Regions from separate parts of the Streptomyces sp. NPDC088254 genome, predicted to be linked through region 2. Evidence: riboswitches for the same ligand, from Rfam matches in the RefSeq annotation. Region 2 holds a riboswitch; each other region holds the start of a gene.
The links. A riboswitch is a leader RNA that binds a small molecule or an ion and turns the genes downstream of it on or off. The one in region 2 is predicted to bind thiamine pyrophosphate.

Region 1 (10,554 bases), on a different contig from region 2:
CGGGACTCGCGCCCGTCCAGCGCGGCGAGGTCTGGTTCAACAGCGTGCCCGTGCACACCATGGGGCCCGCGGCCCGCGAGCGGCTGCGCCGCGACCGCTTCGGCTGGATCGACCCGGTCCCGGCGCTCGTCCCGGAGCTCAACGTCTGGGAGAACGCGGCCCTGCCGCTGATGCTGCGCGGCACCAGCCGCCGGCGCGCCAAGGCCGCCGCCCTGGAGTGGCTGGACCGCCTCGACGTCGGCGAGCGGGCGCGCTGCCGCCCGCACGAGCTGACCCAGGCGGAACGCCAGCGCGTGTGCATCACCCGCGCCCTCGCCCCCGCCCCGTCGGTCCTCTTCGCCGACGAGCCCACCGCGCCCCTGCACCGCGCCGACCGCGCGCATGTGCTGCGCACGCTCACCACAGCGGCCCGTTCGCACGGCATCACCGTCGTGCTGGCCACCCACGAGGCGGAGACCGCCGCCCTCGCCGACCGCACCGTGTCCCTGCTGGACGGACGGCGCGTCAAGACGCTCCACCTCCCGCCCGCCGCAGAGACGGAAGGCCGGGCCGCGTGCTCGCTCTCCGCCTGACCCGCAGCGCCCACCCCGCCGTCCAGCTCCGCCGTCTGACGGTGACGGCGGCCTCGGCGGGCACCGGCTTCCTCCTCCTGTGCGCCCTCGGCCACGCGCTGTCCCACCCGGACACCCCGGGGGTCTCCGCGCTCCGGCTCGCCTGGTGCGCGCTCCCGTTCGCCACCACGGTCCAGCTCGCCCTGGCGGTGGCCCGCACCGACCCCGGCACCCGGCCCCGCCCGGGGCTGGCCGCGATCGGCCTGGGCCCCGCCCGTCTGATGGCGATCTCGGCCACCACGACCGCCCTCGCCACCGCCGTCGGCTCCCTCCTCGCCCTGCTGGTCTTCCTCCACCTCCGCGGCGACCTCACCGGCCTCCCCTTCGACGGCGCCGCGGCCCCCTCCCTCGCGGCGGGCACCCCGCTCCCCCTCCCGGCGACTCTCACCCTGCTCGCCCTCCTCCCCGTCACGGCCTCCACGGTGACGGCCCTGTCCCTGCGTCCGCGCGACCCGGCCGGCACGACTCCCGCCAGGGGCGAGGACGGCACCGACGCCGACACCGACCGCGCGACGGGCGGCGCCCTGGCGGCCCTCCTGGACGCGGGCGCCACCCGGCGTCTCGCGGAGGCCGACGAGCCGGCGGTCACTCGTCCCGGGGCGGAAGAGGCGGGCACGGCCGAGACCCGGCACGCGCCGGCCGACGGCCTCCCGCCCACCGGCATCCCCCCGCTCGTGCTGGACCGGCGGCGTGCGGGCGCCGGCGCGCACGGCCTCCCCCCGGCCCCTGCCAACGCCGCACCCCGGACAGCGGACGCCGACGCCCCGGACGACCTCCCCCCGCCCGCCGCCCCCGACCCCACGAGCCTCCCCTGGGGCGCGGCCCTCCTGGCCACCGGCCTGGCCGTCGAGTCCTACGCCGCCCGCACCACCACCGCCGCCCCCCTGCCCCTGCCCGGCGGCCCCACCAGCCCCGCCGCGGTCCTCGCCGGCTGGGCCCTCACCGTCGTGGGCCTCGCCCTGGCCGGCCCCGGCCTCACCCATCTCTGCGGCCGCCTGCTCCAGGCCGCCCGCCCCGGCGCCCTGCGGCTGCTGGCCGGACGAGGCCTGATGCAGGAGGCGTCCCGTATCGGCCGCCCCCTGGGCGTCCTGTGCGCCGTCGTCTCCGGCGCGTACTCGATGTCCGCGCTCCACGCCTCCACCACCGCCGCCTCCCCCACCCCGATGGACCTGGCCTTCGGCGGCCCGCTGGCCACCCTCGGCGCGGTCCTGGTCGCCGGCTGCGCCCTCGCCACGCTTCTGACGGCCGCCGTGGAGGCCCGTCAGGCCCGCGCCGACACCACGGCCGCCCTGCTCCGCCTCGGCGCCCCGAGCACCGCGCTGCGCACCGCCGCCGCCTTCCGCGCCGGCGCCCTCGCCGCCCTGTTCGTCCCGCTCACCCTGACGGTGTCCGCGCTCGCGGCCCTCCCCCTGACCGTCTGAGAGAACACGGGGAACACATTCCCGACCCACCGATGAGTTCCGAGCGGATCCCCGGTCTACCCACCGAAGGCACCGAGCCGCACACGCTCACCGCAGGACCGCACCGCACGGTCCGGCCTCCGGGCCGAGCCGCTGGACCAAGCCAGGAACGACCGATGGGAGAACCCCGATGACCGCCCGCGCATACCAGCAGATGATCTTCGTCAACCTGCCCGTGAACGACCTCGACGCCTCGAAGAAGTTCTTCACGGATCTGGGCTACTCCATCAACGCCCAGTTCAGCGACGACAAGGCGGCCTCTGTCGTGATCAGCGACAACATCATGGCGATGCTGCTCACCAAGCCGTTCTACGCCACCTTCACCAAGAAGGAGATCGCGGACGCCACCGCGACCAGCGAGGTCCTCGTCGCACTGAGCGCCGAGAGCCGCGAGAAGGTCGACGAACTCGTCGACCGCGCCCTGTCGTTGGGCGGCACCCCCAGCGGCCCCACCCAGGACCACGGTTTCATGTACGGGCGTTCCTTCGACGACCTGGACGGCCACACCTGGGAGATCGTCTGGATGGACCCGGCCTCCATCCAGGACTGAGCGCGAGCGGGCGGCACGGGCGGGTGCGACTTCTCGCACCCGCCCGGCCGTTGGACGGCACACGCGGGCCATGAGATCGATTCCCACGACGAGTTCGGCCTGCGGGTTCGAGACGGCGCAGAAGGCGCTGAAACCTGGCGGCGGTTAATGGGCGGGCAAAGCCCGTGGGCGTGAACCCTTCCCGCGTTGACAGATCTTATGGAACGCTTATAGACCAGTGAGTCCCCAGGGGTCGCTGCAGCGACAGCATCGGGGGCGTCACCTGCCCGTCCACCCCCCGCAGTTGTGCATCACGTAAGGACAAACGTGTCCCCATCCCGCCGTACCGCCGCTCGTTCGGTGCGCATGCTCGGTGTCACCGTCGCGTCGGCCGCCTTCGTCCTCGGGGCCTCGGGTTCCGCGCTGGCCGGCGACATAGCGGACTTCTCCGCGTCCGCCGCCTGTGACGGCGCGAAGGGCGTCATCACCGTCACCGACAAGGACAAGACGGCGACCCCGGCCGTCGTCACGGTCTTCCTCCAGAACAACAACGCCGACCTCCGTCAGGTCGGCGTGGCGCAGACGGTGATCGGCTCGGCCAAGGGCGCCACCGTCACCTTCGCGGAGGACTGGGAGCCGGGCGCGGTCTACCGGGTCCACATCACGGCCGTCGACGCCGATCTGAACGCCGACATCGAGCCGAACCTCACCACCCCGGCCAAGGGCTGCAAGAGCGACAACCCCAACAAGCCCGACAAGCCCGAAAAGCCCGGGAAGCCGTCCGCGTCCAGCACGCCCACCGCCCCGGCCGCGACGCCGTCGTCGACCCCGTCCGACACGACGTCCGGCACCGCCACGTCCGGCGCGCCGGCCCCGTCGCCCTCGGCGGACGACAGCAGCGCGCCGGCCGACACCGGATCGGGCCCCGCGTCCAGCAACGCGCCGTCCCCCGGCCTCGGCGAATCCAACCTCGCCGAAACCGGCTCCGGCGCCCCGACCGGCGCGATCGTCGGCGTCGCGGCCGCCCTCCTCGCCCTCGGCGGAGGAGCCGTCTTCTACGGCATGCGTCGCCGAGGCGCCGACAACCACTGACCGAAGCCCTGTGGCCCGTCCCCCGGTGGGGACGGGCCACAGGCATGTCGACCCGCTGCGGTTCGCCACCGCTCAGCCGAGAACGACGGTCTCCGCCGGGTCGAAGCTCACGCCCACCGCGGCACCGACCTCCGGGGCCAGGCGCAGGGGGCACGCGGCCTCCAGACGGGGGGCGTCGGCCGGCTGGAGGTGGAGGGTGACATGGCTGCCCTTGAAGGTGCGGGCGGTGACCGTGCAGGGCAGGCCGTCGTCCGCGTCGGCCAGGAGCACCCCGGCCGGGCGTACCAGGAGCGTGCGGGGGCCCTGCGGGGAACCGGGCGGAACCGGGGTCTTGCCCCACGGGGTGTCCGCGACATCGCCGGCGACGTTCGCCTCGACCACGTTGTCGAAGCCCAGGAAGCGCGCCACGAAGGCGTCCGCCGGCCGCTGCCACACCTCAAGAGGCGTGCCGGACTGGGCGATCCGCCCGTCCCGCATCACCACCACCCGGTCGGCCAGCGCGAACGCCTCACCCTGGTCGTGGGTGACCGCGAGCACGGTGGTGCCCAACCGTCCGAACAGCTCCCGCAGTTCGACGACCAGCCGTTCCCGCAGCGACCGGTCGAGCTGGCCCAGCGGCTCGTCGAGCATCAGCAACCGGGGGCGGGGAGCGAGCGCACGGGCCAGCGCCACCCGCTGCTGCTCACCGCCGGACAGCGAGGCGACGGCCCGGCGGGCGGCGCCCGGGAGGCCGACAAGGTCCAGCAACTCCCGGACCCGCTCGCCCTGTTCATGCCTGGCATGGCCGTGCATCCGCAACCCGAAAGCCACGTTGCCGCCCACGTCCCGCTGCGGGAACAGCTGATGGTCCTGGAACATCAGGCCCAACTCCCGCTTGTGCGCGGGCACCTTGGTCTGGTCGCGCCCGTCGAGCAGCACCCGCCCCGCGTCGAGCGGCTGGAGCCCCGCCACCGCCCTCAGCAGCGTGGACTTGCCACTGCCGCTCGGCCCGAGCACGCACACCACCTCGTGTTCGGCGACGGCGAGATCGACGCCGTCCAGCACGGCCCGCCCTCCGAACCGCACGGTCGCGCCTTCGAGCCGCAGCAGCATCAGAACTCCCCGGTCCGGTCGGTGCGCAGCCGCTCCAGCACCAGCAGGGCCACCGCGCACACCAGCATCAGAATCGTCGAAAGAGCCATTGCCTGGCCGTAGTTGAGTTCCCCGGCGCGGCCCAGCAGTCGGGCCACGGCGACCGGCAGCGTCGGGTTGTCGGGCCGGGCGATGAACACCGTCGCCCCGAACTCCCCGAGCGACACCGCGAACGCGAACCCGGCGGCGACCAGCAACGCCCGCCGCACCAGCGGCAGATCGACCTCCCGCCACACCCGCCACGGCGACGCTCCCAGCACGGCCGCCGCCTCCCGCAGTCGTACGTCCACCGCCCGCAGCACCGGCAGCATGGTCCGCACGACGAACGGCACGCCGACCAGCGCCTGCGCGAGCGGCACCAGCATCCACGTGCCACGCAGGTCGAGCGGGGGCTCGTCGAGCGCGATGAGGAAACCGAAGCCGACGGTCACCGCCGAGACGCCCAGCGGCAGCATCAGCAGCGCGTCGAAGCCGCGGACGAGGCGTCCGGCGTCCCGCCGGGTGAGCGCCGCCGCGGCCAGGCCGCCGATCAGCACCGCGACGGCGGTCGCGGCGACGGCGTACTCCAGCGAGTTGCCGACCGCCTCGATCGGCGGGACCAGGAAGACGTTGCCGTCGTCACGGGTCAGCGCCCGGTAGTAGGCGAAGTCCGGCGCGTCCAGCGAGCGCTGCACCAGCACGGCGAGCGGCAGCACCAGCAGCACGGCGACGCTCGTCAGCACCCCGCCGAGCAGCGCCCACTGCCCGGCCCCGCGGGGCCGCCGCGCGGTCAGCTTCGCGTCCACCAGCCGCAGCGCGCTCTCCCGCCGCCGCACCGTCCAGGCGTGCACGGCGAGGATCGCGCCGACGGCCAGGAACTGCACGAGGGTCAGGACGGCGGCCGTGGACAGGTCGAAGATCTCCGAGGTCTGCCGGTAGATCTCCACCTCCAGCGTGGAGAACGTGGGCCCGCCGAGGATCTGGACCACGCCGAAGGAGGTGAAGGTGAACAGGAAGACCATCAGCGCGGCAGCGGCCACGGCGGGCCCGAGGGCGGGCAGGGTGACCGTGCGCCAGGCCCGCAGCCGGGAGGCGCCGAGCAGCCGCGCGGCCTCCTCCTGACGGGGGTCGAGCTGCGCCCACAGCCCGCCCACGGTCCGTACGACCACCGCGTAGTTGAAGAAGACGTGGGCGAGCAGGATCGCCCACACCGTGGTGTCCAGCCGTACGCCCCACAGCTCGTCGAGCAGCCCGCCCCGCCCGACGAGCGCCAGGAACGCCGTGCCGACGACGACCGTCGGCAACACGAACGGGACGGTGACGACAGCCCGCAGCACCTCCTTGCCCGGGAAGGAGAAGCGGGCGAAGACGTACGCCCCCGGCAGCGCCACCAGCAGGGTGAGCGCGGTGGAGGCGACCGCCTGCCAGGCGGTGAACCACAGGACGTGCCGGATGTCGGACTGCCCGAGCACGTCGAGGAGACGGCCGAAGCGCCATGCGCCGTCGACGTCGAGCCCGCGCGCGACGATCGCGGCGACGGGCCAGGCGAAGAAGACCCCGAAGAACGCGACGGGCAGGACCATGAGCCCGAGCCGCGCCGCGTTCCCCGAACGCCTCCTGGCCGGGGCTACTTCAGTACGAGCGAGGTCCACGACTTGACCCACTGGTCGCGGTTCTCGGCGATCTTCGCCGGGTCCATGGTCTCGGGGTCCTTGGCGGCGGGCCCGTACTTCGTGAACTCGGCGGGCACGGCGGTGCCCTTGACCACCGGGTAGACGAACATGTTGAGCGGCATGTCCTGCTGGAACTCCTTCGACAGCAGGAAGTCGATCAGCGCCTTGCCGCCCGCGCTGTTCTTCGCGTTGCTCAGCAGGCCCGCGAATTCGACCTGCCGGAAGCAGGTGCCGGCCGCGACGCCGGTCGGGGCGGTGGCGGGCTTGGGCTCGGCGTAGATCACCTCGGCGGGCGGCGAGGAGGCGTAGGAGACGACGAGCGGCCGGTCGGCGCCGGCCTTCCTGCCGCCGGCCGAACCGGAGAACTCCTCGTTGTAGGCCTGCTCCCAGCCGTCGACGACCTTCACGCCGTTGGCCCGGAGCTTCTTCCAGTAGCCCTCCCAGCCGCCGTCGCCGTAGCGCGCGGCGGTGCCCAGCAGGAAGCCGAGGCCGGGCGAGGAGGTGGAGACGTTCTCGGTGACCAGGAGGTTCTTGTAGGCGGGCTTGACCAGGTCGTCGAAGGAGGCGGGCGGGGCCAGGTCGTGGTCGGCGAAGTACTTCTTGTCGTAGTTGACGCAGATGTCGCCGTGGTCGACGGGGGTGACCCGGTGCTTGTCCGCGTCGAGCCGGTACTCGGCGCCGACCTGGTCGAGGCCCTTGGCCTCGTACGGCTGGAACAGGTCGTTGTCGAGAGCGCGGGAGAGCAGGGTGTTGTCGACGCCGAAGAAGACGTCGCCCTGCGGGTTGTCCTTGGTGAGGATCGCCTTGTTGACGGCCTGCCCGGCGTCGCCGTCCTCCAGGACGCGCACCTTGTACCCGGACCGCTTCTCGAAGTCGGCGAGCACGTTCTTGGAGACGGACCAAGAGCTGTGGCTGACGAGGGTGACGGTCTTCGAGCCGCCGCCGGACCCGGCGTCGCCGCCCGATCCGCTGTCGCCGGACGACGACGAACCGCACGCCGACAGCGTGACGAGACCGAGGCCCACGGCCGCGGCCACGAACGTCCTGGTGTGCACTGGATTCCTCCTGGGGTTGACCAGGAGAAGACGCGGCCCTGCCCGGGGTCCGCCAACGGGCCCGGGCAGGGCGCAACAGCTCGAGTGATGACCGAACTTCCTACCCAGAATGACCTGGGCGAGGTTCAGAGGGTCTGCGGCCGGTGCCGCACTCTCAGCGCTGTGGCGCTCCCCTGTCGGAATACGAAGATATGAACTTGTCCGGGAACAGACTACCGCTCGGTGGCCGCGAGCTGGCCACAGGCCCCGTCGATCTCCTGGCCCCGGGTGTCCCGAATGGTGACGGGCACGCCGTGCGCCGCGATCGCCTCGACGAACGCCTTCTCGTCCTCGGGCCGGGACGCGGTCCACTTGGACCCGGGCGTCGGGTTGAGCGGGATGAGGTTGACGTGCACGGGCCGGCCCTTGAGCATCCGGCCGAGCCGGTCGCCGCGCCAGGCCTGGTCGTTGATGTCGCGGATCAGCGCGTACTCGATGGACAGGCGCCGCCCGGACCGCTCGGCGTACTCGAACCCGGCGTCGAGCACCTCGCGCACCTTCCACCGCGTGTTCACGGGGACGAGGGTGTCGCGCAGCTCGTCGTCGGGGGCGTGCAGCGAGATGGCGAGGCGGCACTTGAAGCCCTCGTCGGTGAACCGGTGGATGGCCGGCACCAGCCCGACGGTGGACACGGTGATCCCGCGCTGCGACAGCCCGAGCCCGTCGGGGGTGGGGTCGGTGAGCGCGCGGATGGCGCCTACGACCCGCTTGTAGTTGGCGAGCGGCTCGCCCATGCCCATGAAGACGATGTTGGACAGCCGCGCCGGCCCGCCGGGGACCTCCCCGTCGCGCAGCGCGCGCATCCCGTCCACGATCTGGTGCACGATCTCCGCCGTGGACAGGTTCCGGTCGAGACCGGCCTGCCCGGTCGCGCAGAACGGGCAGTTCATCCCGCAGCCGGCCTGCGAGCTGATGCACATGGTCACCCGGTCGGGGTAGCGCATCAGCACCGACTCCACGAGCGTCCCGTCGAACAGCCGCCACAGCGTCTTGCGGGTCGTGCCCTGGTCCGTCGACAGATGCCGTACGACGGTCATCAGCTCGGGAAGCAACGCCTCCCGCAGCTTCTCCCGCGCCCCGGCGGGGATGTCGGTCCACTCCGCCGGCTCGTGCGCGTACCGCGCGAAGTAGTGCTGCGACAACTGCTTCGCCCGAAACGGCTTCTCACCGATCTCCGCCACCGCCTCCTTCCGCTCGGCGGGCGAGAGATCAGCAAGATGCCGCGGCGGCTTCTTGGCTCCACGGGGGGCGACGAATGTGAGTTCTCCGGGCTTAGGCATGGCGCTACCAGTGTCGCAGATCAACTCCGCGACCCCGAGCGCTCCCGGGGTGGGGGCGGTCACCCGAGTCAAGCCGTGTGCTTGTGCATGACGTCGAGGTAGTGCCGGTCGCGGTGGGGGACGTGGTTGTTGCGGGCCGGGAGGCTGAAGACCGCGCAGACGTTCGCGGGCTGGGTGAGGATGCTCGACTGCCGGCCGAAGGTGAGGTTGCTGTTGACCTCGTGCAGGCAGCCCGCGCTGTCGAGGGCTGCGGTGAGTTCCTCCCGAAGGACCGTCGCTTCGTGGGTCTCGGACTCGGGCAGGACGAGCGGTGGGAGTTTCGTCGTCGAGCCGGGCCATAGGCGGATCCAGATGCCGCTGACCCGCCGCTGAGTGACTTCCAGCTCCAAGCCGTCCCAGGCGTAGGGATAGCCGTCGATGTCGGGCCCCTTCAAGCGGATGGCCGGGTGTGGACGGCCCGGCCCGAGAAGGTCTTCGGCGTCGGCCAAGGGCATGCCGCAGTGCAGCGGTCCGATCCGGCCGGTGCGGGCGAAGTCGACAAGTACGTCCGTCAAGGTCACGGCAGTGACTGTGGCAGTCACAGGCTCCCACGCGCACTCCGATATCACGACGGGCCCCCGTCCGGGAGGACGGGGGCCCGTGCGTCGGCAGAGGGCGGGGTGGTCAGGTGGAGCCTACGAAGATCACCAGGAGGAGCCAGACCACCGGGGCCGTCGGCAGGAGGGAGTCCAGGCGGTCCATGATGCCGCCGTGGCCGGGCAGGAGCGTGCCCATGTCCTTGATGCCGAGGTCCCGCTTGATCATGGACTCGCCGAGGTCGCCGAGCGTGGCGCTGACCGCGACCGCGAGGCCCAGCAGCAGCCCCTGCCACCAGGTGCCGCCGTCGATCAGGAACTGCATGCACAGCGCGCCCGCGACCATGGCGAACGTCACCGCCCCGAGCAGGCCCTCGCGGGTCTTTCCGGGGCTGATGCGCGGGGCGAGCTTGTGTTTGCCGAAGCGCCAGCCGACGGCGTACGCGCCGGTGTCGCTGACCACCGTCAGCATCAGGAACATCAGCACCCGCTGCGCGCCGTCCTCGGCCGTCAGCATCAGCGAGACGAAGGTGGCGAGGAACGGGACGTAGAACGCCGCGAAGAGACCGGCCGTGACGTCCTTGAGGTAGCCCTCCGGGGGTTCCGTCATCCGCCAGACGAGGACCGCCAGCGCGGTGAGGGCCATGGCCACCCACGCGCCCTCGGCCCCCCGGACGTACCCGGAGACGACCATCGCCGCCCCGCCGAGCGCGAGCGGCACCAGCGGAGCATTGATCCCCTTGCGCTCCTGCAGCCTGCTGGTCAGCTCCCACAGCCCGACGACGACGGCGATCGCTATGACACCGACGAACACGGCCTTGACGACGAACAGCGACGCGACGATGACCGCGCCGAGTCCGACGCCGACCCCTATGGCCGCGCCCAGGTCACGGCCCGCGCTCTTCTTCTGCGGCGCGGGCGCCGGCTGCGGGGCGTCGGGCATGGGCTCCGGATTCTGCGGCGCCGCCGCAGGGGGCTGCACCGACGGTGTGTCGTCGCGGTACGGGCCGCCGCGGCGGTTCCCGTCGCGGAACGACTCGTGGGGGAACGATTCGTTCTGGGACGACTCCTCGCGGAACGCGTGCGGCGTCTCGCGGTGAGGCGTCCCGTCCCGGAACGCGGGGCCGCCC
Region 2 (10,554 bases):
AGGGCGCCCGCGAGCGGCCGGTCGGCGGCCTCGACGACGGTGACGGCGCAGCCGGCGTCGCGGGCGGCGGTGGCGAACTCCGCGCCGATCCAGCCGGCGCCGACGACCACGACGTCGTGCTGCCGGGCGAGGACGGGCCGCAGCCGTTCGGCGTCGTCCAGGGTGCGCAGCAGATGGACACCGGGCACGCCCTCGGCGCCGGGCAGCCGGATCGGTTCGGCGCCGGTGGCGAGGACCAGGACGTCGTAGGGGACCGGGCCCGCCTCGGTGTCCAGGACGTGTTCGGCGGGGCGCACGCCGAGGGCCTCGCTGCCGAGCCGCAGGCCGATGCCGAGGCCTTCGAAGTCGACGTCGAAGGCGGAGCCCTCGGCCTTCCCGAGCAGGACCGCCTTGGACAGCGGCGGCCGGTCGTAGGGCTGGTGGGGTTCGGCGCCGATCAGCGTCACCGTCCCGTCGAAGCCCTGCTCGCGCAGAGCGACCGCGGTCTGCACCCCGGCCATGCCCGCGCCGACGACGACCACGCGCCGCCCGGCCGTACCGACTTCGTCCCGTCTCTGCTCGCTCACCTGATCACCTTAGACAACTGACGGATTGTCAGTCAGCCGTCGTGCTCCGTGACCTGCTCCACAACGCTCGTCCCGCTGCCGGGCTGCGACTCCCACTCCCATGTCTCGTCGAGGCGGACCCGGCCGTCGGCCAGCTCCACCACCGTCGACACGCAGTGCCCCGAGGACGTCGTCCCGTCCTGCTTGAGCTGTACGTACCGGAAGTCGAGCAGGTCCCCGGCACGGGTACCCACCAGATGCCCTCTCACGACGTCGCCGCCCGCGTAGTCGGCCCAGATCACACCGTCGCGCTCGTGGTACGTAAAGCGGGTGCGGGTGCCGACCTGGCCGGGGGCCTGGTCGGCGACGGGGGCGAGGACGAGACCGTCGAGCGAGGGCGGCACGGGGTGGGACTCCCTTACTGAGACATGCGGGGCCGGGCTAGGGTGGCCAACCTAGAGCACTCGCGGGAGCCCGGACGCACCGGGCTGAGAGGGAGGCTGGCGGCCTCCGACCGTACGAACCTGATCCGGGTCATGCCGGCGAAGGGAGGGGCTGGACGCCCATGTCCGCACGTACGTCAGACGTCCTCGTCGTCGGGGGCGGAATCATCGGTCTGGTCACGGCGTGGCGGGCCGCGCAGCGCGGTCTGGTCACGGCGGTGGTGGATCCCGATCCGGGCGGCGGGGCCGCGCGGGTGGCGGCCGGGATGCTGGCCGCCGTCACCGAACTGCACCACGGCGAGCAGACGCTGCTCGGCCTGAACGTGGAATCGGCGCGCCGCTACCCGGAGTTCGCGGCCGAGCTGAGCGACCTCACCGGGCACGACCTCGGCTATCGGCGCTCGGGCACCCTCGCGGTGGCGCTGGACGCCGACGACCGGGCCCATCTGCGGGAACTGCACGCCCTGCAACAGCAGTCGGGGCTCACGTCACAGTGGCTGTCGGGGCGCGAGTGCCGGCGCCTGGAGCCGATGCTCGCCCCGGGCGTGCGCGGCGGGCTGCGCGTGGACGGCGACCACCAGATCGACCCGCGGCGGCTCGCGGGGGCGCTGGTGGCCGCGTGCGAGCGGGCGGGCGTGGTCTTCCACCGCCGCTGGGCCGAGCGGCTGTCCGTGGGGGGCGGCCGGGCCGACGGGGTCGTCACGGACGACGGGACGGCGCTGAAGGCGGGGCAGGTGGTGCTCGCGGGCGGAAGTCTGAGCGGGCGGCTCGCGGGCGTGCCGCGGGAGCTGCTGCCGCCGGTGCGGCCGGTGAAGGGGCAGGTGCTGCGGCTGACCGTGCCGCCCCGGTACGCGCCGTTCCTGAGCCGCACGGTACGGGCCGTGGTGCGCGGCAGCGACGTCTATCTGGTGCCGCGGGAGAACGGCGAGCTGGTCGTCGGCGCGACGAGCGAGGAGCTGGGCTGGGACACGACGGTGACGGCGGGCGGCGTCTACGAGCTGCTGCGCGACGCCCATGAGCTGATCCCCGGGATCAGTGAACTGCCCCTGACGGAGACGCGCGCGGGGCTGCGTCCCGCGTCGCCGGACAACGCGCCCCTGCTCGGGCCGAGCGGCCTGGACGGGCTGCTGCTGGCCACCGGTCACCACCGCAACGGCGTGCTGCTCACGCCGGTGACCGGGGACGTGCTGGCGCACGTCCTGACCACGGGTGAACTTCCCGACCTGGCCCGCCCGTTCACACCCCGGCGCTTCGGCGCCGCCGCACTCTCGGAGCAGCCCGCATGAACATCCACGTCAACGGTGAGCGGCGGGAGGTCGCCGCCGGCACCGCGCTCGACGCCGTCGTACGGTCCCTGACGGCGGCGCCCTCCGGGGTGGCCGCCGCGCTGAACGAGACCGTCGTCCCGCGCGCGCGGTGGTCCGCCACGGCCCTCGCCGAGGGGGACCGGGTGGAAGTCCTCACGGCCGTCCAGGGAGGCTGAGCCATGGCTGACGATCCCCTCGTCCTCGGCGCTGCGACGCTGTCGTCCCGGCTGATCATGGGCACGGGCGGTGCGCCCAGCCTGGAGGTGCTGGAGCGGGCGCTGATCGCGTCCGGGACCGAGCTGACGACGGTCGCCATGCGCCGGGTGGACCCCTCGGTGCACGGGTCGGTGCTGTCGGTGCTCGACCGGCTCGGGATACGGGTGCTGCCGAACACGGCGGGGTGCTACACGGCCGGGGAGGCGGTGCTGACGGCGCGGCTGGCGCGGGAGGCGCTCGGGACGGACCTGGTGAAGCTGGAGGTCATCGCGGACGAGCGGACGCTGCTGCCGGATCCGGTGGAGCTGCTCGACGCGGCGGAGACACTGGTCGACGACGGGTTCACGGTGCTGCCTTACACGAACGACGATCCGGTGCTGGCGCGGAAGCTGGAGGACGTGGGGTGCGCGGCGGTGATGCCGCTGGGGTCACCGATCGGGTCCGGGCTCGGGATCCGCAATCCGCACAACTTCCAGCTGATCGTGGAGCACGCGGGGGTGCCGGTGATTCTGGACGCGGGGGCGGGTACGGCGTCGGATGTGGCGCTGGCGATGGAGCTGGGTTGTGCGGGGGTGATGCTGGCGTCGGCGGTGACGCGTGCGGCGGATCCCGAGCGGATGGCTCGCGCGATGCGGGCGGGGGTGGAGGCGGGGCGGTTGGCGCGGCTGGCGGGGCGCATTCCCCGGCGGTACTTCGCTGCGGCGTCTTCTCCTGCGGAGGGGTTGGCCTCGCTGGACCCTGAGCGTCCTGCGTTCTGACCGTGGGGACGGTCCCGTTTCCTCTCTCCCACCCGCGCACCGCCCGTTCACCGTCAGGAGAAAGGTGAACGTCGCCCGTGGGGGCTGAGCGCCGTCGGCGGCGTTCCGTCCCCGGGCGGAGGCGGGGCGCCCGGGGGCGAGCGCCGTCGGGGCTCTCCGTCTCGGGGCGGGAGGCGGACGTGGGGCTCTCCGTCTCGGGGCGGGAGGCGGACGTGGGGCTCTCCGTCTCGGGGCGGGAGGCGGACGTGGCCCGGAGGGCCGAGCGCCATCGGCGGGGTTTCGTCTCGGGGCGGGAGTCGGTGGGGGCCCGGGGGCTGGGCGCCGTCGGGGGCTTTCCGTCCCGGGGGCATGGGGTGCGTCACAGGTCCGCTGCAGTGCGGTGGTGGGTGGGGTGGGGGTGTCGGTGGGGGCTCGTAGACTCGCTGCGTGGACACGACCCTTCAGGACCCTCTCGTCGGGCAGGTGCTCGACGGGCGCTATCGCGTCGAGGCGCGGATCGCGGTCGGCGGGATGGCCACGGTCTACCGGGCCGTGGACACCCGCCTCGACCGCGTGCTCGCACTCAAGGTGATGCATCCGGCCCTCGCGAGCGACGCCTCCTTCGTCGAGCGTTTCATCCGGGAGGCCAAGTCCGTCGCCCGGCTCGCCCACCCCAACGTCGTCCAGGTGTTCGACCAGGGGACGGACGGGGCGTACGTGTACCTCGCCATGGAGTACATCGCCGGCTGCACGCTGCGCGATGTGCTGCGCGACCGGGGCGCGCTCCAGCCGAGGGCCGCGCTGGACATCCTGGAGCCCGTGCTCGCCGCGCTCGGCGCAGCGCACCGGGCCGGGTTCGTGCACCGGGACATGAAGCCCGAGAACGTGCTCATAGGGGACGACGGACGGGTCAAGGTCGCCGACTTCGGTCTCGTGCGCTCCGTGGACACCGTCACCAGCACCACCGGCGCCGTCCTCGGCACCGTGTCCTACCTGGCGCCCGAGCAGATCGAGCACGGCACGGCCGACGCGCGCGTGGACGTGTACGCGTGCGGCATCGTGCTGTACGAGATGCTCACCGGCGACAAGCCGCACGAGGGCGGCACCCCCGCCGTCGTGCTGTACAAGCATCTCCATGACGACGTGCCCCCGCCCTCGGCCGTCGTTCCGGGTCTGGCCTACGCGCTGGACGAGCTGGTCGCCTCGGCGACCGCCCGCAACGCGGACGTGCGCCCGTACGACGCCGTGGCGCTGCTCTCCCAGACCCGCGCGGCGCGCGCCGCGCTCACCGAGGAGCAGCTGGACGCCTCGCCCCCGCAGGCCCTGTCCGCGGAGCACGACAACGCCGAGGACCGCACGAGCGTGATCCCGCGCTCCCTCACGGTCCCCAGGCCCCTGCCCGTCGGCGAGAACGACCCGGCCGCCCAGGCCGGCGGAGGCGGCGACGGGCTCGACCGGACGTCCCGGTTCCGCAGCCCGCCTCCGCTGCCGCCGCAGCGCCGGTCGCTGCCGCCCAGGGGCCGGACGGTGGCGATCGTCACCCTGGTCCTGCTGGTCCTCGGCGTCGGCGCGGGCGTCTGGTACATCAACTCCGGGCAGTTCACCAAGGTCCCGGCGGTGCTGACCCAGACCGAGGAGCGGGCCAGGCAGCGGCTGGAGGCGGCCGGGCTGGAGGCCGGCACCACGAAGCACGAGTTCAGCGACACGGTCGCCCGCGGCACGGTCATCTCCACCGACCCCGGACCGGGGGCCCGCATCCGCAAGAACGACACGGTGACGCTCGTCGTGTCCGACGGGCCAGAGACCGTGAAGGTGCCGTACCTGAAGGGCTTCCGGCTGGCCAGGGCCAAGGCCCAGCTGAAGGACGACAGCCTGGAACCGGGCATGGTCACCCAGGAGTTCAGCGAGGACGTCCCCAAGGGCGCCGTCATCCGCAGCGACCCCGAAGCGGGCACCGAGCGCCGTGCGGGGACCGCGGTCGCCCTCGTCGTCAGCAAGGGCAGCCCGGTCGACGTCCCGGAGGTCGTCGGCGACAGCCTGGCCGACGCCCGGGCCGCGCTGGCGGAGGCCGGCCTGAAGGTGAAGGTCGCCGCCGGGCAGGTCAACTCCGAGTACGACAAGGGCCAGGTCGCCGCCCAGTCGCCGGGGCCGGAGAAGCAGGTCGCCGAGGGCGACACCGTGACGCTGACGCTGTCCAAGGGGCCGGAGATGGTCGAGGTCCCGGACGTGGTCGGCTCCAGCGTCGACGACGCCAAGCGGCAGCTGGAGCAGGCCGGGTTCGGGGTCAAGGAGGACAGGGGTCTGCTGGGGCTGTTCGGGGACACCGTGAAGGAGCAGTCGGTGGAGGCCGGGGAGTCGGCGCCCAAGGGGTCGACCATCACGATCACCATCCGGTGACCTGGCGGTCCCGGGGGCGTGACACCCTGGGCGGGTGAGTCCTCAAGCGTCACCGTTCCCCTCCCGCAACCCCGTCGGCGGCCATGTCCCCGTGGCCGGCGGCCTGCACTCGGTCGGGGTGGCCTACGCCCGCGAACTGCAGGCCGAGGCGGTCCAGGTCTTCGTCGCCAACCCGCGCGGCTGGGCGACCCCCGCCGGGAACCCGCGGCAGGACGAGGCGTTCCGGGAGGCGTGCGCGACCACGTCGACGCCGGCGTACGTGCACGCGCCGTATTTGATCAACTTCGGCTCGCACACCGAGGCGACGGTCGAGAGGTCGGTGGAGTCGCTGCGGCACTCGCTGCGCCGGGGGCGGGAGATCGGCGCGCTGGGCGTGGTCGTGCACACGGGCAGCGCGACGGGCGGACGGGACCGGTCGGTGGCGCTGAAGCAGGTGCGGGAGCACATGCTTCCGCTGCTGGAGGAGCTGACGCACGACGACGACCCGTGGCTGCTGCTGGAGGGCACGGCCGGCCAGGGCTCCTCGCTGTGCTCGCGGACCTGGGACTTCGGCCCGTACTTCGAGGCGCTGGACGCCCACCCCAAGCTCGGCGTCTGCCTGGACACCTGTCATGTCTTCGCCGCCGGGCACGATCTGACCGGCCCGTCCGGTATGCACCAGACCCTCGATCTGCTGGTGGACACCGTCGGCGAGGGACGGCTGAAGCTGATCCACGCCAACGACTCCAAGGATGTGGTCGGCGCGCACAAGGACCGGCACGAGAACATCGGGTCCGGCCACATAGGCGAGGATCCGTTCCGCGCCCTGATGACCCACCCGGCCACCGTCGGCGTGCCGCTCGTCATCGAGACGCCCGGCGGCAAGGAAGGCCACGCGGCGGACGTGGAGCGGCTGAAGAAACTCCGGGACGGCTGAGGAGCCGGCCAAGGACTCCGGGACGGCTGAGCAGCCGGCCACGGACTCCGGGACGGCCGAGGGCCGGCTACAGCTCCGGTCCCTCCCCCGGTTCCTCCTGGTAGGAGTACCGCTGCTCCCGCCACGGGTCGCCGATGTTGTGGTAGCCGCGCTCCTCCCAGAAGCCGCGGCGGTCGGCGGTCATGTACTCCACGCCGCGGACCCACTTCGGGCCCTTCCAGGCGTACAGATGGGGGACGACCAGGCGGAGCGGGAAGCCGTGTTCGGCGGTGAGGAGTTCGCCGTCCTTGTGGGTGGCGAAGATCGTGCGGTCGGAGGCGAAGTCCGACAGGCGCAGGTTGGAGCTGAAGCCGTACTCCGCCCACACCATCACATGGGTGACGTCGGGGGCGGGCGGCGCGATGTCCAGGATGGTGCGGGCCGGGATCCCGCCCCATTCGGCGCCGAGCATGCTGAACTTCGTCACGCAGTGCAGGTCGGCGACGACGGTGGTGTGCGGGAGGGCCGTGAACTCCTCGTGGTTCCAGCTCCGCTTGCCTCCGTCGGCGGTGGCGCCGAAGACGCTGAACTCCCAGCGCTCCGGACGGAACTTGGGCACCGGGCCGTAGTGGGTGACCGGCCAGCCCCGCTGCAGTCGCTGCCCCGGCGGAAGCTCGGACACTGCTGCTTCTCCCGTTTCCCGCTCCACCGGCTGACCCATGGCTCCATCCTGACAGACCCCGGACACCGCCCCTCACCCGCCATGGGCGGAAACGGGCAATCAGCACTGAGCCTGGACTAACTTACTAAGTACGCACTTACTGGACGATCTTCGACCAGCGGTGAAATCATGCGGCGGCAACCTCCTGATTCCCCACGTGGAAGGAGCCCCGCGATGCAGGGCGACCCCGAGGTCATCGAGTTCCTGAACGAACAGCTCACCGCCGAGCTCACCGCGATCAACCAGTACTTCCTGCACGCGAAGATGCAGGAGAACTTCGGCTGGACGCGGCTCGCGAAGTACACCCGGCACGAATCGTTCGACGAGATGAAGCACGCGGAGGTGCTCACCGACCGCATCCTGTTCCTGGACGGCCTGCCGAACTACCAGCGGCTGTTCCATGTGCGCGTGGGCCAGACGGTGAAGGAGATGTTCGAGGCCGACCGGCAGATCGAGGTGGAGGCCATCGACCGCCTCCGGCGCGGGATCCAGGTGATGCGCGAGAAGGGCGACATCACGTCCGCCAACATCTTCGAGTCGATCCTCGCGGACGAGGAGCACCACATCGACTACCTCGACACCCAGCTGGAGCTGGTGGAGAAGCTCGGCGAGGCGCTCTACATCGCGCAGCTCATCGAGCAGCCGGAGAGCTGAGCCGCCGCCGCGGGGCTAGCGCACGTACTAGGCCGCTTCGTCGAGGCGGGCGGTGAGCACCTGCTCACCCTGGTCCGCCTGCTCCCGGCGCGGACAGGTGCCGCGGCCGAGGATCGCCTGGATACGACGTACACAGGACCCGCAGTCCGTGCCGGCCTTGCAGGCGGAGGCGATCTGGCGCGGGGTGCAGGCGCCGTTCTCCGCGTGCTGCTGGACCTGCGCTTCCGTCACCTGGAAGCAGCTGCAGACGAACACGCGGATCCACCTCCCGCCGGGATTGATTGCTGTCGCCGTCCCGTTGATCGGTGAGGCTAACCTAACCTTACCCGGGGCTCAGGAGGCGCAAAAGTGGAGGGGGCGCGGATCGTATGTGATCCGCGCCCCACCCTCCGCCCGTCACGGGCGGATCACTACTGGTCCCGGTACATCTCCGCGACGAGGAAGGCCAGGTCGAGCGACTGGCTGCGGTTGAGCCGCGGGTCGCAGGCCGTCTCGTAGCGCTGGTGCAGGTCGTCGACGAAGATCTCGTCACCGCCGCCCACGCACTCGGTGACGTCGTCGCCGGTCAGCTCCACATGGATGCCGCCCGGGTGGGTGCCGAGCGCCTTGTGGACCTCGAAGAAGCCCTTGACCTCGTCGAGCACGTCGTCGAAACGGCGCGTCTTGTGCCCGGAGGCCGCCTCGAAGGTGTTGCCGTGCATCGGGTCGGTCACCCAGGCGACGGTCGCGCCCGAGGCGGTGACCTTCTCGACCAGCTCGGGCAGCTTGTCGCGGACCTTGTCGGCGCCCATGCGGACGATGAAGGTCAGCCGGCCCGGCTCCCGGTCCGGGTCGAGTCGCTCGATGTACTGCAGCGCGTCCTCGGCCGTCGTCGTCGGGCCGAGCTTGATGCCGATCGGGTTGCGGATCCTGGAGGCGAACTCGATGTGCGCGTGGTCCAGCTGCCGGGTGCGCTCACCGATCCACACCATGTGCCCGGAGACGTCGTAGAGCAGGCCGGTGCGGGAGTCGACGCGGGTGAGCGCGGACTCGTAGTCGAGCAGCAGCGCCTCGTGCGAGGAGTAGAACTCGACGGTCTTGAACTCCTCCGGGTCGACCCCGCAGGCGTGCATGAAGTTCAGCGCGCTGTCGATCTCGCGCGCGAGCTGCTCGTAGCGCTGGCCGGACGGGGAGGAGCGCACGAAGTCCTGGTTCCAGGCGTGCACCTGGCGCAGGTCGGCGTAGCCGCCGGTGGTGAAGGCGCGCACCAGGTTCAGCGTGGAGGCGGAGGCGTGGTACATCCGCTTCAGCCGCTCCGGGTCGGGGACGCGGGCGGCCTCGGTGAAGTCGAAGCCGTTGACGGAGTCGCCCCGGTAGGTGGGCAGGGTCACCCCGTCACGGGTCTCGGTGGGCTTGGAGCGCGGCTTGGAGTACTGGCCGGCGATCCGCCCGACCTTCACCACGGGCACGGACGCGGCGTACGTCAGCACGGCGCCCATCTGCAGGAGCGTCTTCAGCTTGTTGCGGATGTGGTCGGCGGACACCGCGTCGAAGGCCTCGGCGCAGTCGCCGCCCTGGAGAAGGAACGCCTCTCCCTTGGCGACGGCCGCCATCCGGGCGCGCAGCTGGTCGCACTCGCCCGCGAAGACGAGCGGCGGATACGACTCGAGGTCCGCGATCACTGCGCGCAGAGCCTCGGTGTCGGGGTACTCGGGCTGCTGCGCCGCGGGCAGGTCTCGCCAGGTGTTGCCAGCGCTCGCGCTGGACTTAGCGTTCACGGTCACGCACTCAACCCTACGGGGTCACCCCGCGCGTCCATCCCCATGCCCAACAAATGAGACGAAGCGCGCTCCGACGCGGCCGGATCGGGACGGTCCCCGCAACGGGGGACCGTCCCGGTCCGGCAGGGCGTCAGTGCAGGTTCTGCACCGCCGGGTCGGTGAAGCCGACGGCGAAGACGGTGCGCAGCGACATCGATGCGGCGCCGTTGTAGTTCAGACAGGCGTCGCCGGCGCCCGTGGCCGGCTTGAAGTCCTCCGGGTACGCCGCCTTGAGCGACGCGCTCGGGCAGATGTGCTCGGTCAGGCCCCACAGCTCGTCCACCGGATCCGTGCCGAGCCTGGGCCAGTAGCTGAGGGCCTGGGGGGTGCCCACCGCCCAGTTCCCGGTGGCGAGGTCGCCGCTGGTGCAGGCCGTCGGGGTGCGGGTGTCGCCGGCCCAGGTGTGCGAGAAGACGGCGGGCTTCGTGCCGCAGCCCTTGTGGAAGTCGAAGTGCAGCAGACCCTGGTCGTCCGTCCAGGTCATGCCGCCCTGGAGGCCCCGGTACCGGGAGGCGGCGTAGGCGTCCTGGATCACCGTCTTGCCGCCGGAGAGGTTGAGCAGCCCCGGGTAGGTCGCGGAGTCGGCCGGGTTCAGCTGGTAGCGCACCACGCGTCCGCCGTCGGCCTTGCCGAACCACTCGCCGGTGACCAGCTTGAAGGGGCCGCCGCCGGTCTTGTCGAGCGAGAGCCACGAGTAGCACAGCGAGTTCGCGTCGGGCACCCCGTTCACGGCGTCCTCGCTGCACGCGCCGGAGGGCGGCGCCGAGGCCTGCTTGTAGTAGTGCACCTGCGGCATCACGTACGGGTAGCCGCAGGCGCTGGACCTGCCGCCGTTGATGC
Region 3 (10,554 bases), on a different contig from region 2:
GACCAGCGAGCCCGTACGCCTTGGAGAACGTCCGCAGGACGCATACGTTCGGCCGCTCGCGGTACAGCACACAACCGTCCGGCACCTCGGGGTCGCGGATGAACTCGCGGTAGGCCTCGTCCAGGACGACCAGCACGTCAGCCGGCACCCGGTCGAGGAACCGTTCCAGCTCCGCCCGCTTCACGACCGTTCCGGTGGGGTTGTTGGGGTTGCAGACGAAGATCAGCCGGGTCCGCTCGGTGATCGCGTCCGCCATGGCGTCCAGGTCGTGCACATCGCCCTGCGTGAGCGGCACCTGCACCGCGGTCGCACCGCTGATCCGCGTGATGATCGGGTACGCCTCGAAGGAACGCCAGGCGTAGATGACCTCGTCGCCGGGGCCTGCGGTCGACTGCACCAACTGCTGGGCGACGCCCACCGATCCGGTGCCGGTGGCGACGTGCGAGGCGGGCACGCCGAAACGCTCGGCGATCTCGTTCACCAGCCCCGTACAGGCCATGTCCGGATAGCGGTTGAAGGACGCGACGGCGGCCGAGACGCTCTCCAGCACACCGGGCAGCGGCGGGTAGGGGTTCTCGTTGGAGGACAGCTTGTAGGCCACGGGACCGCCCGCCGCGGCCGGCTTGCCCGGCTTGTAGGTGGGGATCCCCTCCAGCTCGGCGCGCAGCTTGGGGCTCGTCTCGCTCACCGCAGTCCTCCTCGTGACCACCACCGGCTTCAATACTGCTCACCTTATGAGGATTGGGCCACTCGCGAACAGGTGCGGGAGCCCTGGTGGCCGACCCGCGTGCCGCCGGCCGGCGAGCGCGATCCCTGGCCGGCGACCCCTCGGCAGTCGCATCTACGTACGAAGGTGTACGAATCGGGGGCGCGCTTCACATATATCTACGCGCCGGTGGTTCGCGCCGTGGCGCGCATCCCTCGTGCAGGTGAGTTGAGACCTCTTCGAGACATCGGTGCCTCAACAGGCGCATCCATGCGAGCACCACACGTCCCGATGCACGGGCTCTCAACTACCTTCATTTCCATGGCAATTGACCCCTGGCGACCGTGCAGAAACGTGCCTGTCAACGCGCGCATATGCGTCCGCCCTACCCCACCCGATGAGCCCTACTATCGGCTCGCCATGACAGCAGCAGGGAAGCACCAGGTGAGCCGCGCGGAAACCTCACGCAGAGGCAGCCGGCCGGGCCGGGCGGGCATCAGGGACGTGGCCGCCGCCGCCGGAGTGTCCATCACGACCGTCTCCGACGCCCTCAACGGCAAGGGCAGGCTCCCCGACGCCACCCGACGCCATGTCCGTGAAGTCGCCGACCGGCTGGGCTACCGCCCCTCGGCCGCGGCCCGAACCCTCCGCACCGGCAGGTCCGGCCTCATCGGCCTGACCGTGACCACGTACGGGGATGAACCTTTCACCTTCACCGAGTTCGCGTACTTCGCCGAGATGGCGCGCGCCGCCACCTCGGCCGCTCTCGCCCGCGGCTACGCGCTCGTCATCCTGCCCGCGACCTCGCGCCACGACGTGTGGTCGAACGTGGCCCTGGACGGCACGGTCGTCATCGACCCGTCCGACCAGGACCCCGTGGTCAGCGAACTCGTCAAGCAGGGCTTACCCGTCGTCTCCGACGGCCGCCCGGCCGGCACGCTCCCGGTCACCGCCTGGGTGGACAACGACCACGAGGCCGCCGTCCTGGACCTCCTCGACCATCTCGCCGACGCCGGCGCCCGCCGCATCGGTCTGCTCACGGGCACCTCCACCGACACGTACACCCACCTGTCGACCAGCGCGTACCTGCGCTGGTGCGAACGCGTCGGCCAGGACCCCGTCTACGAGGCCTACCCCGCCCACGACCCGTGCGCGGGCGCAGTCGCCGCCGACCGGCTGCTGGCCCGCCCCGACCGCCCGGACGCCGTCTACGGCCTCTTCGACCCCAACGGCACCGACCTGCTGGCCGCCGCCCGCCGCTACGGGCTGCGCGTCCCCGAGGACCTGCTCCTGGTGTGCTGCAGCGAGTCCACCGTCTACGCCGGCACCGATCCGCCGATCACCACGCTCTCCCTGAAACCACGCCGCATCGGGACGGCGGTCGTCCAGCTCCTCATCGACGCGATCGAGGGCGTGGAATCCGACCACCCGGTCGAACAGGTGATACCGACCGAACTGATCGTGCGCACCTCGTCCCAGCGCCGCCCACCGCGGACGACGGTGAGTCCGCCCCGGGCGCCCGAGAAGACCTAGACGAGTAGTTCCGAATGCGGGGTTCTCAGACGGAGGGAGGGTGTCCAACATCGGGTTGTGACGACCGAGTTGGACACCCTCTTGACCGCACTCTACGTGCATGTTGATGACCGTCTGAAGACCTCACGCCGGCGTGGCCGGCCGCCCCGGCTGACCGATGCGGAACTGGTCACCCTGGCCGTGGCCCAGGCGATGCTGGGCTTCCGCTGCGAGGCCCGCTGGCCGCGTTTCGCCCCCGCTCACCTGCACACGCTGTTCCCGTATCTGCCGCAGCGTCCGGCCTGCAACAAGCGCCTGCGGGCCGCTCTGCCGCTGGTCGAACCGGTCATCCGGTCACTGGCCGCAGACACCGACCTGTGGCTGGACGACGTGTGGATCGTGGGGGTTGGTGACAGCGATCACTGGAGTGTGATCTTGAATGAGTGAGGGCCTTCCGGGTTCGGTGTGGATTGCGACACCTGCACCGAACAACGAAAGGCCCTCGTGCCCCCCCCCGTTTATGCACCCCTGACCGAGACCGGACGCCTGCGCCTGGCCCGCTGCGTGGTCGAGGACGGCTGGCCGCTGCGCCGGGCCGCCGATCCCACCACAACCGGGGCGAAAGCCGCAGGGAAACGGAACCTCTCTCTGATTCACCACCCCTGGGTCATCACACGACAGGATCCGCATTCCTATGATGGGCGCACGGCACCGCGGGCCGTTACGACCAGACAGTCCGAAGCGGTGCAGATGCGGCGCGATGGTGGAGGGGTCTGATGACTCAGGGGGCCGGTCAGGGACCCGAGGTGGAGCGTACGGCGACGTTGCGCGACTTCCGGGTGCCCGCTTACGTGCACGAGACCGGCCCGTACGCCGAGAGCGCGCATCCGGGGAACGCCGCGCCGCCGCTCGAGGACCCGGCGGAGCACCCCGACGGCTACACGCCCACCCAGCGCGACCTGCCGGTCATCAACCGGGGCGACACCGTCCAGGTGACCGTCGACCCCGCCGCCGCCCAGGCGCCGCCGCAGGCCACCCGCCAGGGCCCGCTGTTCGTCGTCGGCGACGTGCACGGCTACCTCGACGAGCTGCTGGCCGCGCTCGAGGAAAAGGGCCTGATCGACGCGACCGGCCAGTGGTGCGCGGGCACCGCCCGACTGTGGTTCCTCGGCGACTTCACCGACCGCGGGCCGGACGGCATCGGCGTCATCGACCTCGTGATGCGACTGTCCGCTGAGGCGGCCGCGGCCGGCGGCTACTGCAAGGCCCTCATGGGCAACCACGAGCTGCTGCTGCTCGGCGCCAAGAGGTTCGGCGACACCCCCGTCAACTCCGGCGCGGGCACCGCCACCTTCCAGGCTGCCTGGCTGCTGAACGGCGGCCAGAAGGCGGACATGGACCGCCTCCAGGACCATCACCTGCAGTGGATGGCCCGCCTCGACGCCGTCGAGGAAGTCGACGGCCACCTGCTCGTGCACTCGGACACCACCGCCTACCTGGACTACGGCGACTCGATCGAAGCGGTCAACGACACCATCCGCGAGACGATCACCCGCAACGACGCGGACGAGGTGTGGGACCTGTTCCGCAAGTTCACCAAGCGCTTCGCCTTCCGCGACGAGGGCGGAGCAGACGCCGCCCGCTCCCTGCTCGACACGTACGGCGGCCACCGCGTCGTTCACGGCCATAGCCCCATCCCGTACCTGCTGGGTGAGGTCGGCTCCGAGGAGGGCGACGACCCGGCGCCCGCGGTCGAGGGACCGCACGTCTACGCCGACGGGCTCGCCATCGCCATGGACGGCGGAGTGACGATGGCCGGGAAGCTGCTGGTCCAGCAACTGCCGCTCGCGGTCTGACCGTTCGCGGGACCCGGCGCACCCCGCGCCGGACCCGTCGACGGTACCGCAGGCCAGGGGTCAATTTCCGCGAACCCCCTGTTACCCCGGGCCGTCGCCGCTCTACCATCGGTTCATCCGTAGCAGGCTCCCCTCCGTTTCTGCCCGACGGCTCGTTGGCATGCGAGCCCCAAGCCCTACGGAGCATCGGGGGATGCACATGAACAGCGTTCCGCAGCACCTGCACAGCGAGGACCGCCAGGAGTACAAGCGGATCCTCGATGAGGCGCTGCGCTCCGCACCACACCGCCCGGAACTGACCGCCGTCGGCCAACGGCTCAACGCCGAGCAGCTGCGCACCATGGCGCTCAACGCCACCGCCCTCATCACGGCGGCCGCGGCGACCGAGTACCAGCACTATGTGAAGGTCCGCGAGGAACTGCGCCACCCCTCCTCCTCCGCCGCCCCCTCCGCCTCCGGCCAGGACGTCGGCGAGCCGGGCGTGGGCGGGCTGGGGCTCGCCACCGTGGGTGAGGCGGCCCAGGTGGCCGAGGCCGCCGGAGCGGGCGCCGTCGCCATCGCGGCCGTCCTCACCCCCGTGCTCGCCGGAACCGCCGCGGTGATCTTCCTGCTCGTCGGCTACGTGCTCAGAATGCTCGATCCCGGGGCGACGGCCGCCGAGGCCATGGTCAACGCCGGGTGGGCGTTCGGCGCGGTCGCCGCGGCCGCGATTCTCGTCGCCACCGTCGGGCTCCTGCTCACCGCCCTGCGCAACCGGCCCTCCCTGGAGGCGGGCCCGTACGGCGAACGCAGCGAGGAGGTGGACCGCGCCAAGGAGGCCTGGCGGGAAGCCCTGCTGACACGGGGCATCGTGCCGTTCCTGCGCGAGGCTCTCGCCGATCCCGGCGCGACCGACGCCCAGCATCCCGCATCGGCCCCGCCGGCCCCCGGCGGCCGCCTGCCGAAGATCGGTTACGACCGCCCGGGCTTCACCAGTCCCGACGACGGCCCCGCGGCCGGCCCGCGCCCGAGCTACTCGAGCCCGGACTACACCAGCCCGGACTTCGGAGGCCCGGAGCACCAGCCGGAATAGGCCTCCGGCTTGCGCCCCGACGGGAGCGCAAGCCGCCTGCACTGCGCAAGCCGCCCTATGTCGGCCTGTGCTGCTTCAGTCCGCCATGGGGAGGTAGACCCGGTTGCCGCTCGCCGCGAACTCCTTCGACTTCTGCAGCATCCCCTCCGTTATCTCCTCCGGTGTCGCTCCCTCCGCCGACCCACCGCCGAACCGCTCGGTGATGCTCTGGCTGATCTTCATCGAGCAGAACTTCGGCCCGCACATCGAGCAGAAGTGAGCCGTCTTGGCCGGCTCCGCCGGCAGCGTCTCGTCGTGGAACTCACGGGCCGTGTCCGGGTCGAGGGCCAGGTTGAACTGGTCCTCCCAGCGGAACTCGAAACGGGCGTCGGACAGGGCGTCGTCCCATTCCTGGGCTCCGGGGTGCCCCTTGGCGAGGTCGGCCGCATGAGCGGCGATCTTGTAGGTGATGACGCCGGTCTTGACGTCGTCCCGGTTGGGCAGGCCCAGGTGTTCCTTGGGCGTGACGTAGCAGAGCATGGCCGTGCCCCACCAGGCGATCATCGCGGCGCCGATGCCGGACGTGATGTGGTCGTACGCCGGGGCGACGTCTGTCGTCAGCGGGCCGAGCGTATAGAACGGAGCTTCATCACAGATCTCCTGCTGAAGGTCGATGTTCTCCTTGATCTTGTGCATCGGGACGTGGCCCGGGCCCTCGATCATCGTCTGTACATGGAAACGCTTCGCGATCCGGTTGAGTTCCCCGAGCGTCCTCAACTCCGCGAACTGCGCGGCGTCGTTGGCGTCCGCGATCGAGCCGGGGCGCAGACCGTCGCCCAGCGAGTACGTGACGTCGTAGGCCGCGAGAATCTCGCAGAGTTCCTCGAAGTTCTCGTACAGAAACGATTCCTTGTGGTGGGCCAGGCACCACGCGGCCATGATCGAACCGCCGCGGGAGACGATCCCGGTCTTGCGGTTCGCCGTCAGGGGGACGTACGGGAGACGGACGCCCGCGTGGACGGTCATGTAGTCCACGCCCTGCTCGGCCTGTTCGATGACCGTGTCCTTGTAGATCTCCCAGGTCAGTTCCTCGGCCTTGCCGTCGACCTTCTCCAGCGCCTGGTAGAGCGGCACCGTGCCGATGGGCACGGGGGAGTTGCGCAGCACCCACTCGCGGGTGGTGTGAATGTTCCGGCCGGTGGACAGGTCCATGACGGTGTCGGCGCCCCACCGGGTCGCCCAGGTCATCTTCTCGACCTCCTCCTCGATGGAGGACGTCACCGCCGAGTTGCCGATGTTGGCGTTGACCTTCACCAGGAACCTCTTACCGATGATCATCGGCTCGATCTCCGGGTGGTTGACGTTGGCGGGCAACACCGCGCGGCCCGCTGCGATCTCCTCGCGGACGACCTCCGGTGCCACGTTCTCCCGGATGGCCACGTACTCCATCTCGGGCGTGATCTCTCCCCGCCGGGCATAGGCGAGTTGAGTGGCCGCCTCGCCGGCCCGGGCGCGACGCGGCAGCCGCGGCCGCCCCGGGAAGACCGCGTCGAGGTTGCGCAGACCACCGCGCGGCGAGGTGTGCTTGACGCCGTCGTCCTCGGGGCGGACGGGCCGGCCCGCGTACTCCTCGGTGTCGCCTCGGGCGATGATCCAGTTCTCCCGCAGCGGAGGCAGTCCCCGGCGGACATCGGTGTCGACATGCGGATCGGTGTACGGACCCGAGGTGTCGTACAGCGTGACCGACCCGCCGTTGGTGAGGTGCACTTGGCGGACCGGTACCCGCAGGTCGGGGCGGCTGCCCTCGACGTACGCCTTGTGCCAGCCGATGGACTTTCCGGCCTCCCCGTCGACGGAGACCTCGGTGGAGATCTGCGTGGAGGCAGGAGTGCGTGCGTCCTTGTTGGTCATGAGACCTACTCCCTACGCCGGCATTACCCGGTAACAGGTTCAGCGGTCGACGCAGCGATTGCCGTCTGCCGACGTTTCGTGTGACCCATCACTCGCGCTGGTGACGTTCCACGTGAAACATCGCGAAGACAGAGGTCAGCGCCCTCTCAGCCCGGTGCTCCGAGCTCCCGCGTGTACAAAATGCGCCTCCACGCTAGCGGCATGTGTGGCGCGGTGAACAGTGGGCCCCAGCGGTTCTTGCGATGATCGGTCGGTGACCACGACTCACCAGCCTCCGTATCCGCCACCGGAACAGCCTCGCCGTCCGGGCGGCGGCGGGCCGGGACCGGACGACGACCGCGGACGGGACCGTCACCGTCAAGACGACCACCGGCGGGACCATCACGGCCCCGGCGGCCACGAGCCAGGTGATCACGGGCCAGGTGATCACGGTGCGGGCAGTCACGGTGCGGGTGGCCACGGGCCGGGCGGTGGGCATGGGCATTCGCACAGTCACAGCCACGGGCCGGCTGCCCCCGTCTCCCGGCATCTGCGCAAGGTCATCGCCGTCGTCCTGATCCCGTTCGCGGTGGCCGTGCTCGCCGGGCTCGTCGTGCTGTGGCCCGGCGGTGCCCCACCGCACGAGCGCACCGGGGTGGGCTTCGACCGGCAGACCCACCAGGCGACGGTCACCAAGATCGAGAGCCTGAGCTGTTCCTCGGTGAACGCCTCGGGAGTGCCCCCGACCGGAGACACCTCCACGGCCGAGGGCTCCTCCGCCGAACAGCAGGCGAAGGGAACCTGCAAACGGGCCACGATCCGGGTGGACACCGGCAAGGACAAGGGCCGTACGTTCACTGAGATCGTCCAGCCGGACCAGACACGGCAGCTGGAACAGGGGCAGAAGGTCGTGGTCGCCTACGAACCCTCCGCGCCGAAGGACCTGCAGTACTCGGTCACCGACATCAACCGCAAGCTGCCGATGGGACTGCTCGCCGGGATCTTCGCGGTCGCCGTGGTGATCGTCGGGCGGCTGCGGGGCGTCATGGCGCTGGTCGCGCTGGCCATCAGTTTCCTGGTGCTCAACTTCTTCGTCCTGCCCGCCATCCTGCAGGGGTCGAACCCCCTGGCCGTCGCGGTGGTCGGGTCGAGCGCCATCATGCTGATCGCGCTCTATCTGTGCCACGGTCTGTCGGCCCGCACCTCAGTGGCCGTCCTCGGCACGCTCATCTCCCTGCTGCTGATCGGCGTGCTCGGGTCCTGGTTCGTCGACTGGGCCGCTCTGACGGGCAACACGGACGACAACACCGGGCTGATCCACGGCCTGTACCCCTCGATCGACATGAGTGGTCTGCTGCTCGCCGGCATCATCATCGGTTCGCTCGGCGTCCTGGACGACGTGACGGTCACGCAGACCTCCGCGGTCTGGGAACTGCACGAGGCCAACCCGTCGATGGGCTGGCGCGGGTTGTACCGGGCCGGCATCCGCATCGGCCGCGACCACATCGCCTCCGTGGTCAACACTCTCGTGCTCGCCTACGCCGGCGCCGCACTGCCGCTGCTGCTGCTCTTCTCCATCGCGCAGAGCAGCGTCGGCACGGTCGCCAACAGTGAGCTGGTCGCCGAGGAGATCGTGCGCACGCTGGTGGGCTCGATCGGCCTGGTCGCCTCGGTCCCGGTGACGACCGCGCTCGCTGCCCTCGTTGTCTCGGCCGACCGGCCCGGGACGGCTTCTGTGGGCAAGGCGGTCCCGGACGCGAGGCCTTCGGGGGCGGCCACCGCGGCCGCGGGAAAGTCGCCCGCGGCCGCTCGGAGCGGCAAGGGCCGACGCCGCAAGCGCTGACGGGGCCGGCCGTCCGGCACCGTCATCCGTGCGCCTTCGGCACCCGAGCCCCGTACCGCCCTGAGTGAACGTTCCTGCAGAGCCCCTCCCCGCGCTGAAGCGTCCGTCGCCCTCCCCGGCGCGACGCTTCAGCCGGCGCTCTGTTCCTCCGCCAGGATCCGGTCCAGAGCCTCGTCGAGATGGGCGTCGAAGTCGGCGAGCGCACCCTCCTGGCCCAGCGGGACGAGCTTGTCGGTGCGGTCGAGGAAGGCCACGAGCGGAGCCGTGGAAGAACGGAACACCGCCTGGTCGCCGCCCACCTGAAGCCGGATCAGAACCTCGGCGAGCGATCCGGGGTCGAGGGGCGAGACCCGCACATCGCCCTCGCCGCACGGTCTGCCCACCCCGTCGATCAGCAGCTCCCGCCCGAACGCCCAGGTCACCGGCGCATCACCGGGCAGGTGAAAGGTGAGGCGCACGGCGTAGGGATCGCAGGTCTCGTAGCCCAGCTCGACCGGGATACGGAACGAGAGCTCCTCGGAGACGAGGAAGCTCATCATGACCTCTGCCTGTACTGCCTGCACGGACTCGCGCATCGCCTAACCCCGTCATTGCCGTAGATGGCTGGGAATCAACCCCTGACACTGGTGGCATCTTGCTGAACGTGCACGACAGATCACAAGGAGTGAGTTTTCAGATACTGATAGAGAGCGCGAGCGACCCGAGCATGCGTCCGACCTCGCGCTGCAGTTGCTGCGCCGCCGAGAGCAGCCGGTCCGACTGATGGGCGGGCAGTGAGATCGCCATCGTCGCCGCCGAGGTGCCCACGGTGATCGGGATCGCCGCGCAGACCGTGCCCAGCGCGTACTCCTGGCGCTCGACGACCGCCTCCATCCGCCGCACCCGGGCCAGACGTCGCATCAGCGTGTGGTCGTCACGGACGGTGTACGGGGTGATCGACTGCACGGGGTAGCGGGCCAGATGGTCGCGGCGTGAGTCCTCGTCCAACTGGGACAGCAGGCACTGGCCGATGGCGTGCGCGTGCCCGGTCTCGCGGAAGTCGGCCCACTCCTCGACCGCCGGGTTGCCCGGGGTGTCGGAGACGCACATGACCTCGATCTCGCCCTCCCGGTAGACGGCGTAATAGACCGGCACACCGATCGAATCGCGCCAGTGGGCGAGGGCGTCGACCACCGTACTGCGACGTTTCTGCGCCGCCCCGCTGGCACCCAGCCGCACAGCCGCCTCCCCCAGGAAGAACAGCCCCTTGTCGCGGCGCAGATATCCCTCATGGACGAGGGTCCGCAGCAGGTGGTAGGCGGTGGGAAGCGCGAGGCCGGTCTCGCGGGCCAGCTGTTTGGCCGGAGCGCCGCACTCGTGCTCGGCGACGGATTCCAGCAGACGCATCGCGCGCTGGACGGAGCTGATGAGGGTCGCGGAATGCGGCTGTTCGGGAACGCCCGTGGCCGGCGGGCGCTGGAGCGGGGGCGCGGAACGCGGCCGGGCGGGGGGTCCGTACGGTTCCGCTGATGCGGTGTCAACCGTGGCCAAGGGTTACTCCCGAAGCGCGAGGGGGCGGTCCGTGCGGGGAACACGGGGGGATACGCCGCTCGCGGGGGTCGTCCCCGCGTCGGGTTCCGGACTTTAACCGTCCGCCACCGCTCACAGTCAGGCTGTCGGGGAAACTTCCCCCGGCCGAGGTAACAGGCGATTCCTG

Region 1: another riboswitch for thiamine pyrophosphate. It lies ahead of ACIOC0_RS36415 (thiamine ABC transporter substrate binding subunit); the one in region 2 lies ahead of thiO (glycine oxidase ThiO).
Region 3: another riboswitch for thiamine pyrophosphate. It lies ahead of thiC (phosphomethylpyrimidine synthase ThiC); the one in region 2 lies ahead of thiO (glycine oxidase ThiO).

The regions. Positions count from the first base shown of each region.
Region 1 covers NZ_JBIURQ010000015.1:178,779-189,332, reverse strand. The annotation lists gene ACIOC0_RS36445 (ATP-binding cassette domain-containing protein) at 1-572, shown strand, start outside; gene ACIOC0_RS36440 (hypothetical protein) at 554-2,032, shown strand; gene ACIOC0_RS36435 (VOC family protein) at 2,202-2,621, shown strand; gene ACIOC0_RS36430 (LAETG motif-containing sortase-dependent surface protein) at 2,928-3,692, shown strand; gene ACIOC0_RS36425 (ABC transporter ATP-binding protein) at 3,765-4,784, opposite strand; gene ACIOC0_RS36420 (ABC transporter permease) at 4,784-6,385, opposite strand; gene ACIOC0_RS36415 (thiamine ABC transporter substrate binding subunit) at 6,430-7,530, opposite strand; TPP riboswitch at 7,610-7,715, opposite strand; gene rlmN (23S rRNA (adenine(2503)-C(2))-methyltransferase RlmN) at 7,743-8,849, opposite strand; gene ACIOC0_RS36405 (hypothetical protein) at 8,918-9,409, opposite strand; gene ACIOC0_RS36400 (phosphatidate cytidylyltransferase) at 9,513-10,554, opposite strand, start outside.
Region 2 covers NZ_JBIURQ010000009.1:359,535-370,088, forward strand. The annotation lists gene ACIOC0_RS26670 (NAD(P)/FAD-dependent oxidoreductase) at 1-521, opposite strand, end outside; gene ACIOC0_RS26675 (hypothetical protein) at 599-949, opposite strand; TPP riboswitch at 1,002-1,113, shown strand; gene thiO (glycine oxidase ThiO) at 1,111-2,274, shown strand; gene thiS (sulfur carrier protein ThiS) at 2,271-2,471, shown strand; gene ACIOC0_RS26690 (thiazole synthase) at 2,475-3,269, shown strand; gene pknB (Stk1 family PASTA domain-containing Ser/Thr kinase) at 3,696-5,645, shown strand; gene ACIOC0_RS26700 (deoxyribonuclease IV) at 5,680-6,561, shown strand; gene ACIOC0_RS26705 (sulfite oxidase-like oxidoreductase) at 6,629-7,261, opposite strand; gene bfr (bacterioferritin) at 7,436-7,915, shown strand; gene ACIOC0_RS26715 (bacterioferritin-associated ferredoxin) at 7,943-8,170, opposite strand; gene ACIOC0_RS26720 (class II 3-deoxy-7-phosphoheptulonate synthase) at 8,326-9,678, opposite strand; gene ACIOC0_RS26725 (hypothetical protein) at 9,806-10,554, opposite strand, start outside.
Region 3 covers NZ_JBIURQ010000002.1:551,357-561,910, reverse strand. The annotation lists gene hisC (histidinol-phosphate transaminase) at 1-688, opposite strand, end outside; gene ACIOC0_RS09390 (LacI family DNA-binding transcriptional regulator) at 1,127-2,239, shown strand; partial or broken gene ACIOC0_RS09385 (IS982 family transposase) at 2,297-2,620, shown strand; gene ACIOC0_RS09380 (metallophosphoesterase) at 2,995-4,074, shown strand; gene ACIOC0_RS09375 (hypothetical protein) at 4,268-5,146, shown strand; gene thiC (phosphomethylpyrimidine synthase ThiC) at 5,222-7,036, opposite strand; TPP riboswitch at 7,029-7,217, opposite strand; gene ACIOC0_RS09365 (YibE/F family protein) at 7,290-8,858, shown strand; gene ACIOC0_RS09360 (SsgA family sporulation/cell division regulator) at 8,987-9,433, opposite strand; gene ACIOC0_RS09355 (IclR family transcriptional regulator) at 9,531-10,388, opposite strand.